Regions from separate parts of the Agarivorans sp. genome, predicted to be linked through region 2. Evidence: predicted binding sites of a transcription regulator. Region 2 holds the regulator's gene; the other holds the start of a gene.

Region 1 (4,430 bases), on a different contig from region 2:
AATGCGCTTGCCTGGCCTGTGGTAAGCGCTTATGGCGAACTGAACAAGCCAGTATGCCAGTTAGCTAAGCTTAACGGATTAACTGTTAGCGTGGTTTTGTTTAACTGTGGTGATTTGCTTGGCCCAAGTTTGTTGGCGGCCTGCTTGTTTAGCCTGATACAAGGCTTGGTCGGCACGTTCTAGCCAATCATCGATACTTTCCTTGCCATTAAAACTGGCAATGCCCGCTGAAAAACTCACCTTTAATTCTTTGGGAGCGGGTTGATTGATTAATTCCGTTAACAGTTTTTCGCTGGTTTGATAGGCCATATCGAAGTCTGCGTCGTGTAGTAAAATAATAAATTCTTCTCCGCCATAACGAAATACCCGATCGTTAACTCGGGTATGCTGTTGCAGAAAGCGGCTAAACCACAGCAAAATTTGGTCACCAAGTGGATGGCCATGTTGATCGTTGATTTGCTTGAAGTGATCCAAATCTAACATGATCAGGCTACAGTGAATCTCACTACGCTTATATTGCTGCTTGGCCTTTTGAAGTTCGTCAAACAAGGCTCGCCGGTTGTAACAACGGGTTAGCGAGTCCATAAAGGCCAGCTCTTTCAATTCAATGTTTTGTTTTACCAATACTCTGGCTAGCCCCCAAGCAAAAATATGGGAGGCAATCACGCCAAGAGTAAAGCGCAAACCTTGATGTAAACCAAGGTGCTGCATACCCAAGATGATAGCAACAAGGCTTACTGCAAACACTAAGCGCTCGGCGACATAAAGCGGCAGGTGAATAAAACAAGCCAAAATTAATGCCGGAACAAAGTATTGGCCATGCATTTGTGGTTGGGTAAGCGCGACTAACACCGGGGGAATAGCTAATAATAAAAACCACACATCGGCGGTTTTATAGCGCTGAGACTCGGGTTGGTTAAACAGCAGAAATAATGAGGTTAAAACAGCCAAGGTACAGGGTAAAACAATCAAGCCAAACCAGCTTATGCCAAACAGCAAATGAAAGATGGTGAAGTACGCGCTAGGGATAAAGCCTGCTAGGTGCATCACCAGACTCATTTTCCGTTCTGCATATTCGACAGGAGACCATCCTGTTACCATGTTGCCAACCTTAGTGGGGTTACTAAAATGCAATTAACTGATTGCTATGTATTTAAAAATAAGATGATTTAAGCTATTCAGTCAACTTTAAGTTAGCTTGTTTACGGCTCTGTAGGGAGTTTTCTACAGCCTGCTAGGTGGCTTAAGGCATACTGCTTAATCAATTGTACAAAACGTTCTAATAGTTGTGGGTTGTCGGCATCGTTACGGTATACCGCATACATAGGACGCCAAATGGCTGGCTCGAAGGAGTGTTGTTGAATCAGTTGTTGTTGTAGGTAGTTTTCTACGGCCCAATAAGGCATGGCGGCGACGCCCATGTTGGCGGCGACCATTTGCACTAAGGTGGCTGGATTGTCGGCGTATTTCCATTGTGCTGGCTCTAGCGCCTGCGGCTTGAGTAAGTAGTTATAAACATCTAGCCGCTGCTTGGCCACCGGATAGCTAATGAGGGTGTGTTGCTGCAGATCGGCGGCTCGGATTGGCTGGTTGGGGCTAAATGGGTGCTGCGGCGAAGCAATGAGTACCATTTCATATTCAAATAGCGCTTGATAACAAAGCTGGGCTTGTGGAATAAATTCTGAACTCAGTAGCAAGTCGGCCTCGCCAGCCAACAGCAAGGGCAGACCTTGGTAATCCCGGTCATGGCAAAAATGACTATTCACACTGGGCCATTGTTGCTGAAATTGTCGCAAGCTGGGTACTAGCCACTGAAAGCAAGCATGGCAATCAAGGGCTAAGTTAAGTCGTTGCTGCGGACTGTTTAACTGTTGCTCGGTATGTTTGATGAGCGGCAATACCTGTTGCGCGAGTTGTAGTAGGGTTTGACCACTCGCAGTGAGACGAGGCGGTTGTTGTTTTCTGATCACCAATGACTCGCCGATGCGTTGCTCTAAATCTTTGAGTTGATGAGACAGCGCCGAGTCGGTAATAAACAGTTTTTCGGCGGCACTTTTTAAGGAGGAACTAGTGGCAATGGCTTGAATACAGCGCAGGTGCTTTAGTTCTAACATTGCTTCTCCTTCTCTTGGTAACGGTCTCTGCCCAGATTAAGTGGCTCCCCCTCGCTTGTACAGTGAGGGGCTGGACGACTTGTTTTAAAGTGAAAATATTTCATTTTTTTATAATTTCTCTGCCGAATAACACGGCGGCTTGGTCAGCTACTTGAGTCAATTTCAAGTTCACTTGTTTTTTTATCAATTGTGTTTGTGGCATGTCTTGCTCAATATGGCCTTTTAAACATCTAGACGGCTAAAGGATAAGAGATGATGACCACACATGTATTGGGTTACCCACGAATTGGTAAGCAGCGCCAGTTAAAATTTGCTTTGGAAGCCTATTGGCGAGGCGAGCTCCCTCAAGCTGAATTATTTGCACTAGGCAAGCAGTTGCGTGAAGAAAATTGGCAACTACAGCAAAAAGCGGGTCAGGCTTGGGTCACGGTAGGCGACTTTGCTTGGTACGACCAAGTACTGACTACCTCAATGATGCTGGGCAACCTGCCTCGACGCCATCAATCGGCAGAGCTGAGTTTAGACAGCATGTTTGCCATCGCTCGTGGTCAGCAAGGCAGTGGTTGCTGCAATGCTGCTTCCGATATGAGCAAATGGTTTAATACCAATTACCACTACATTGTGCCGGAGTTTTCAGAACAAACGCAGTTCAGCCTGCAATGGCGCCAGTTGTTAGAAGAAGTCGATGAGGCGCAGGCTCTCGGGCACAAGGTCAAGCCGGTGATTTTAGGGCCGGTGTCTTATTTGTACTTGGGTAAAAACGAATTGGGCGCGGCCAAGGATTTTGACCGTTTGTCGTTACTTAAGCAGCTACTGCCGGTTTACGCAGAAATTTATCAGGCCTTGGCTGAACGCGGTATCGAGTGGGTTCAAGTGGATGAGCCTATCCTTGGTTTGGAAATCGATCTCGCTTGGAAAGGCGCTTTGCTGGAAGCTTATAAGCAAGCGCTCAGCGATTGTAAAATTCTTTTAACCAGTTATTTCTCTGATGTTTTGGATAATACCTCGGTGATTAAAGCCTTAGCCGTGGATGGTTTACACCTTGATTTAAGTGCCGCGCCGGAGCAATTGGATGCGGTACTTAGCTGGTTACCTGAGCACTGGGTATTGTCTGCGGGAGTGATTAACGGACGTAATGTTTGGCGGGCTAATCTACCTGCGCTTATCGAGGCTTATAGCGCATTAAAGGCGCAATTGGGTGAGCGCCTATGGTTGGCTAGCTCCTGTTCGTTATTACATTGTCCCTTAGATTTAGCGGCCGAAAGTAACCTAGGTGATGCAGAGTACCGACTTGCCTTTGCCGAGCAAAAACTCACCGAATTACAGCTGCTGGCTGAGGCGATTAATGGTGATAAACAAGCGCTGCGGGTAGCCCGCCAATACAGCGCGGCCTTAAGTCGCGAGGCTAGACCGCTAACTCAGGAAGAGCAGGCGCAAGCCGCCTCAATACCGCGTCAACGCAGCCTTAGCTTTGCCGAGCGCCAAGCGATACAGCAACAACAGTTGGCATTGCCGTTATTACCTACCACTACCATTGGCTCTTTCCCGCAAACCCAAGAGATTCGTCGTCAACGTCGAGAATACAAGGCTGGGCTCTTGAGTGAAGCCGATTATAAGGCCGCCTTAGCCGAGCATATTAAACAGGCGATAGAGTGTCAGGAGCGTTTGGGTTTAGATGTCTTGGTACACGGCGAAGCCGAGCGTAACGACATGGTGGAATACTTTGCCGAACAGCTTGATGGCTTCATCGTTAGTCGTTTTGGTTGGGTACAAAGTTACGGTTCTCGCTGTGTTAAACCCGCCATCATTGTTGATGATATTAGTCGCAGCCAAGCGCTAACCCTTGAGTGGGCCGAATATGCCCAGTCTTTAAGTGCTAAGCCGGTGAAGGGCATGTTGACGGGGCCAGTAACCATACTGAGTTGGAGCTTCCCGCGTGAGGACATCAGCCGTCAGCAGATTGCTGAACAAATTGCCCTAGCCTTGCGTGATGAGGTGAATGACTTGCAGCAGGCAGGGATTCAAATTATTCAAATCGACGAACCAGCGATTCGTGAAGGTATGCCCCTAAAACGTAGTCAGTGGCAGGCCTATTTAGACTGGGCTGTGGCTGCATTTCAGTTGGCAGCCTCCAGCGCTGAACCCACTACTCAGATCCACACTCATATGTGTTATAGCGAGTTTAATGAGATTTTACCGGCGGTGGCGGCTTTGGATGCAGATGTATTAACCATAGAAACGTCGCGCTCGGCAATGAGCTTATTACAAGCCTTTGAAGAGTTTGATTATCCGAATCAAATTGGCCCAGGTGTGTAT
Region 2 (4,430 bases):
GAACTGACTATTTTGGCGCCATTAGTCTTGGCCGCCTTACGGTGGATCAAGGTTTGTCCCGCGGCAGGGGCGTAGCTACAGCGCAAATTCACCTTTTGTCGCGAGCGAGCAAGAGGCTCTAAGGTGCGAGCGTGTAATACTGAGCTGCCGATACGTGACAACTCGTAGGCTTCATTTAAGGCGAGGTTTTCTAATAAAAATGCGTCTTTAACCAAACGCGGGTCGGCACTATAAATGCCCGCCACATCGCTCCAAATGGTGGTAGAGACCGCATCAGCCAGAGCGGCTAACTCGGTGGCCGAATAGTCACTGCCGTTGCGCCCCAAAGTCACGGTGCGTTGCTGACTATCGCTACATATAAATCCGGTGACCACTAAACGGCAAGCGGCTTTATTGGCTAAACACTTAGCCAATAAAGGAGCGCTTTGCCCGGCATCCACTTGTGGTTGAGTGGCATATTCAGCCTTAAAAAACTGTCGCGAATCTAACCAATCTGCTTGGCAGTCTCGTTCGCAAAGTAAAGCAGCCAATAAACGTGCAGACCAGCGCTCACCAAAAGAAAGTACTTCATTGCCGCTAAATACATCCAACTCGCCTTCTAAAATGGCGGCGATTTGGCGATGCTCATTATCCAGTTCGCCTAATATAAGCTGAGCCGGAGCCTCGCTAAGCAAATCAGTCACCAGCTTGCTTTGAAAATCGATCAGCGCGGCTAAAGCATCTGCCGCCGCGTTATCTGCTTGCTTAGCCAACTCAATGATGCTCAGTAAGCGATTAGTGGTTTTGCCGGCAGCAGAAACCACAATCAGATTTTGTTTCTGGCTATGTTCCTGAACAATTGCCGCTACTCGTTTAAAACAATCGGCATCGGCCAAGCTACTGCCACCAAATTTATGTACATGTCTAGTTACCGACATGGTTAACCTCTCTATCTATGCTGGCTAGACTACAATTTAGCGAAGGCCTGCTGTAAATCATTGACTAAATCTTGGGCATCTTCCAAGCCCACAGAAACCCGTAATAAGTGCTGAGAAATCCCCGCTTCCGCCAAGGCCTCAGCCGACATCGCTGCATGGGTCATAGTGGCAGGGTGAGCAATTAAAGTCTCAACGCCACCTAACGATTCCGCCAAAGAAAACAACTTTAACTGTTTAAGAAAGGTCGCCATTTGGCTTTCATCGACATTCAGCTCGAAACTAAACATAGCACCAAAACCTGTTTGCTGAGCTTTCGCTAAGGCATGACCGGGGTGCTCTGCCAAGCCAGGATAATAAATTGCGCTAACTAAAGGTTGCTGTTGTAAACAAGCGACTAAGGCTTGGGCATTTTGTTGGTGCACATTCATGCGTGCTTTCAGGGTTCGCAGGCCACGCAGCGTAAGATAAGAATCAAAGGCCGAACCGGTTAAGCCCAAACAATTCGCCCACCACGCTAAGTGTTCAGCAAGATCTGCATCGACGGCTACCACCATGCCCGCTACCACATCGGAATGGCCGTTGATATATTTGGTCGCCGAATGAACCACTATATCGGCTCCCAGCAAAATCGGGTTTTGTAAGGCAGGAGATAAAAAGGTATTGTCTACCACCAACAAAGCGCCAACGGCATGCGCCTGAGCCGCGACAGCTTGAATATCAACAATCCTTAGCAAAGGGTTACTTGGCGTTTCTAACCACACTAGTTTGGGTTTCTTGGCCAATAGCGCACTTAGCGCTTGCTCATCATTTTGATCGACAAAGGCCACCTCAAAGGCATTTTTCTTGGCTAAACTATCAAACAAGCGATAGCTACCGCCGTAACAATCGTGAGGCGCCACCAACAAATCTCCAGGCTCAAGCAACGCGGTGACCAAATTAACCGCCGACATACCGGTATTGGTTATCACCGCGCCTGCACCATGTTCCAGATCAGCAATCGCTTGGGCTAACAATTGACGAGTAGGGTTGCCTGAGCGGCTATAGTCAAATTGCCGCTTTTGATTAAAGTCGACAAAACTATAATTGCTCGACAAATAAATAGGCGGCACTATAGCCCCATGTTGGCTGTCACTTTCTATGCCACTGCGCACGGCAATGGTCGCTGCCTGAAGATCTTTTAAAGACATGGCTGATTTACTCCCTCAAAATATCCTGTCACTTTACCATCAGCAAAAAGGACGTCAACACTTCTAGACGTCTAAATGTCTTTGCTGTTGGATTGCTAAGTGACATTTCCCCCGTTACAATAGGGTTTCTTTAGTTTGGTGTGTATTGCAAATATGTCGACAGATTGGAACGGTGAGTGGATCAGCCCTTATGCTGAACACGGAAAAAAAAGCGAACAAGTAAAAAAAATCACGGTATCTATTCCATTAAAGGTATTAAAGATACTGACTGATGAGCGTACCCGCAGACAAATCAATAATCTGCGCCACGCCACCAACAGTGAGTTGCTTTGTGAGGCTTTCTTACATGCTTATACCGGACAGCCCCTTCCTGACGATAGCGACTTACAAAAAGACAAACCCGATCCGGCTTTAGAAAAAGCACTGCTAACAGAGCAAGATAAACAAGATTAACCACTCCACTGCTAACAGCACGGCTTTTACTTCATACCAGTGAAAGCCGCTTGATGCTGCTGTTTTTGTCCGCTCTAGCGCGCCCCAACACAACAAACCTAGCTGCGTAGAACAACAAATACTCGCTGCAGAACTAAGCTCAGCCTCAACCCTCATTGCAAACTAAAGCCCCCACACCGGCTCATTTACAACAGATCTAACTGATTGTTAATGTCATAATCGAATAAGGCTTAGCGTTTACTCACAAAAACCAAGAGTAAAACACTCGCTTTCTGATCCTAATAGTTTCCAGTGCTAAGCCAGTGAAGTAAACTAAGCCGCAACGCAAACACCATAGAAAAAGATAATAAAGGGACCTATTTATGAAACTACATGCTGTGTTAAAAACCATATTATTAAGCGCTAGTCTAGCGGTCGGTTCACTGCATGCCGAGCCGGTTTATGTAGCATCTACTGCCATTGTAGAGCACCCCGCCCTAGATGCGGTGCGTGATGGTATTAAAAGCTACTTAGAAGAGCATGGCTACGACGGCGATAAAATGAAATTCAGCTACGAAAGTGCACAAGGCCAACCCGCCATTGCCGCGCAAATTGCCCGTAAGCTAGTCGGCGAACAACCCGATGTGATAGTGGCCATTGCCACACCGTCTGCTCAAGCAGCAGTCAGTGCCAGCCAAGATATTCCAGTGGTGTTCTCGGTAGTAACCGACCCAGTGGGCGCAAAAGTAGTACCCAGCTTAACTCAGCCCGGCGCTAATGTGACCGGCTTGAGTGACATGGTGAATGTGAAACAACACCTCGCATTAATGAAAGAATTTCTCCCCAATCTACAACGCATTGGCATTCCGTTTAATCCCGGCGAAGCTAACTCCGTTGCCATTGTTGAAGCAATGAAAGCCGCTGCCAAAGAAATGGGCATCGAAGTGATAGAATCAGCTGCACCTAAATCATCCGATGTAATGATTGCCGCGAAACAACTAGTGGGTAAAGCGGATGCCATATACTGCTCGACCGACAACACCATTATTAGTGCTTTTGAATCGGTAGTTAAAGTGGGTATTGATGCTCAAATCCCGGTATTTGCCGCCGATACAGCCTCGGTTGAACGTGGCGCAGTAGCCGCCGTGGGTTACGACTATGCCGACTTAGGTCGTCAAACTGGTGAATTGGTATTACGCGTATTAAAGGGCGAAAAACCGGGTGATATCGACGTAAAAATGGCCGAAGGTACCAACTTATTCATTAACACTAAAATGGCCCAGCGCATGGGTGTGACCATTCCGCAAAGTGTGCAACAGCGCGCCAATAAAATTTACTAGTAATAAGGCGAGTTCATGTCTACTTTTGCTTTTCTAGGTACCCTAGAAATCGGCTTTATCTATGGCTTGGTCGCCATTGGGGTTTATCTTACCTTTCGCGTATTAGATTTTCCCGACCTCACCGTAGATGGCAGCTTTACCTTAGGGGCAGCCGTTACTGCCACCTTAATTGTACTAGGTGTAAATGCCTATTTAGCCACCCTCGCAGGCGCATTAGCTGCCGCCTGCGCCGGTTTAGTCACCGCTTGGTTAAACCTGCGCTTTAATATTCTGCATTTGCTGGCCAGTATCTTAACTATGACGGCCTTGTATACCATTAACCTAAGGGTAATGGGCAAACCCAATGTCGCATTGATTATGGAACCCACCGTGCTCACGCCGTTTGAAAGCTTAGGCATTCCCAATATGTACCTAAAAGTACTGTTTGTGGCGGCTTGCTCAATCATCGTTGGTTTAATTGTAGCGTGGTTCCTTAATACTCAATACGGCTTAGCCATGCGTGCGGTTGGCGCCAATACCCGTATGGCTCAGGCCAACGGCATCGTGGTAAAAGA

Evidence for each region. The regulator MetJ, encoded in region 2, represses methionine synthesis genes. The targets are predictions, from matches to a motif close to TAGACGTCTAGACGTCTA.
Region 1: metE (5-methyltetrahydropteroyltriglutamate--homocysteine S-methyltransferase) is a predicted target of MetJ. The motif match lies at 2,338-2,355, and genes of this name have one in related genera.

Annotation. Positions count from the first base shown of each region.
Region 1 is NZ_JBNKPP010000159.1:1,043-5,472, reverse strand. It holds gene ACQY6Q_RS09735 (hypothetical protein) at 1-68, shown strand, start outside; gene ACQY6Q_RS09730 (GGDEF domain-containing protein) at 79-1,101, opposite strand; gene ACQY6Q_RS09725 (LysR substrate-binding domain-containing protein) at 1,203-2,114, opposite strand; gene metE (5-methyltetrahydropteroyltriglutamate--homocysteine S-methyltransferase) at 2,370-4,430, shown strand, end outside.
Region 2 is NZ_JBNKPP010000296.1:5,854-10,283, forward strand. It holds gene metL (bifunctional aspartate kinase/homoserine dehydrogenase II) at 1-917, opposite strand, end outside; gene metB (cystathionine gamma-synthase) at 947-2,104, opposite strand; gene metJ (met regulon transcriptional regulator MetJ) at 2,258-2,557, shown strand; gene ACQY6Q_RS17645 (ABC transporter substrate-binding protein) at 2,920-3,876, shown strand; gene ACQY6Q_RS17650 (ABC transporter permease) at 3,892-4,430, shown strand, end outside.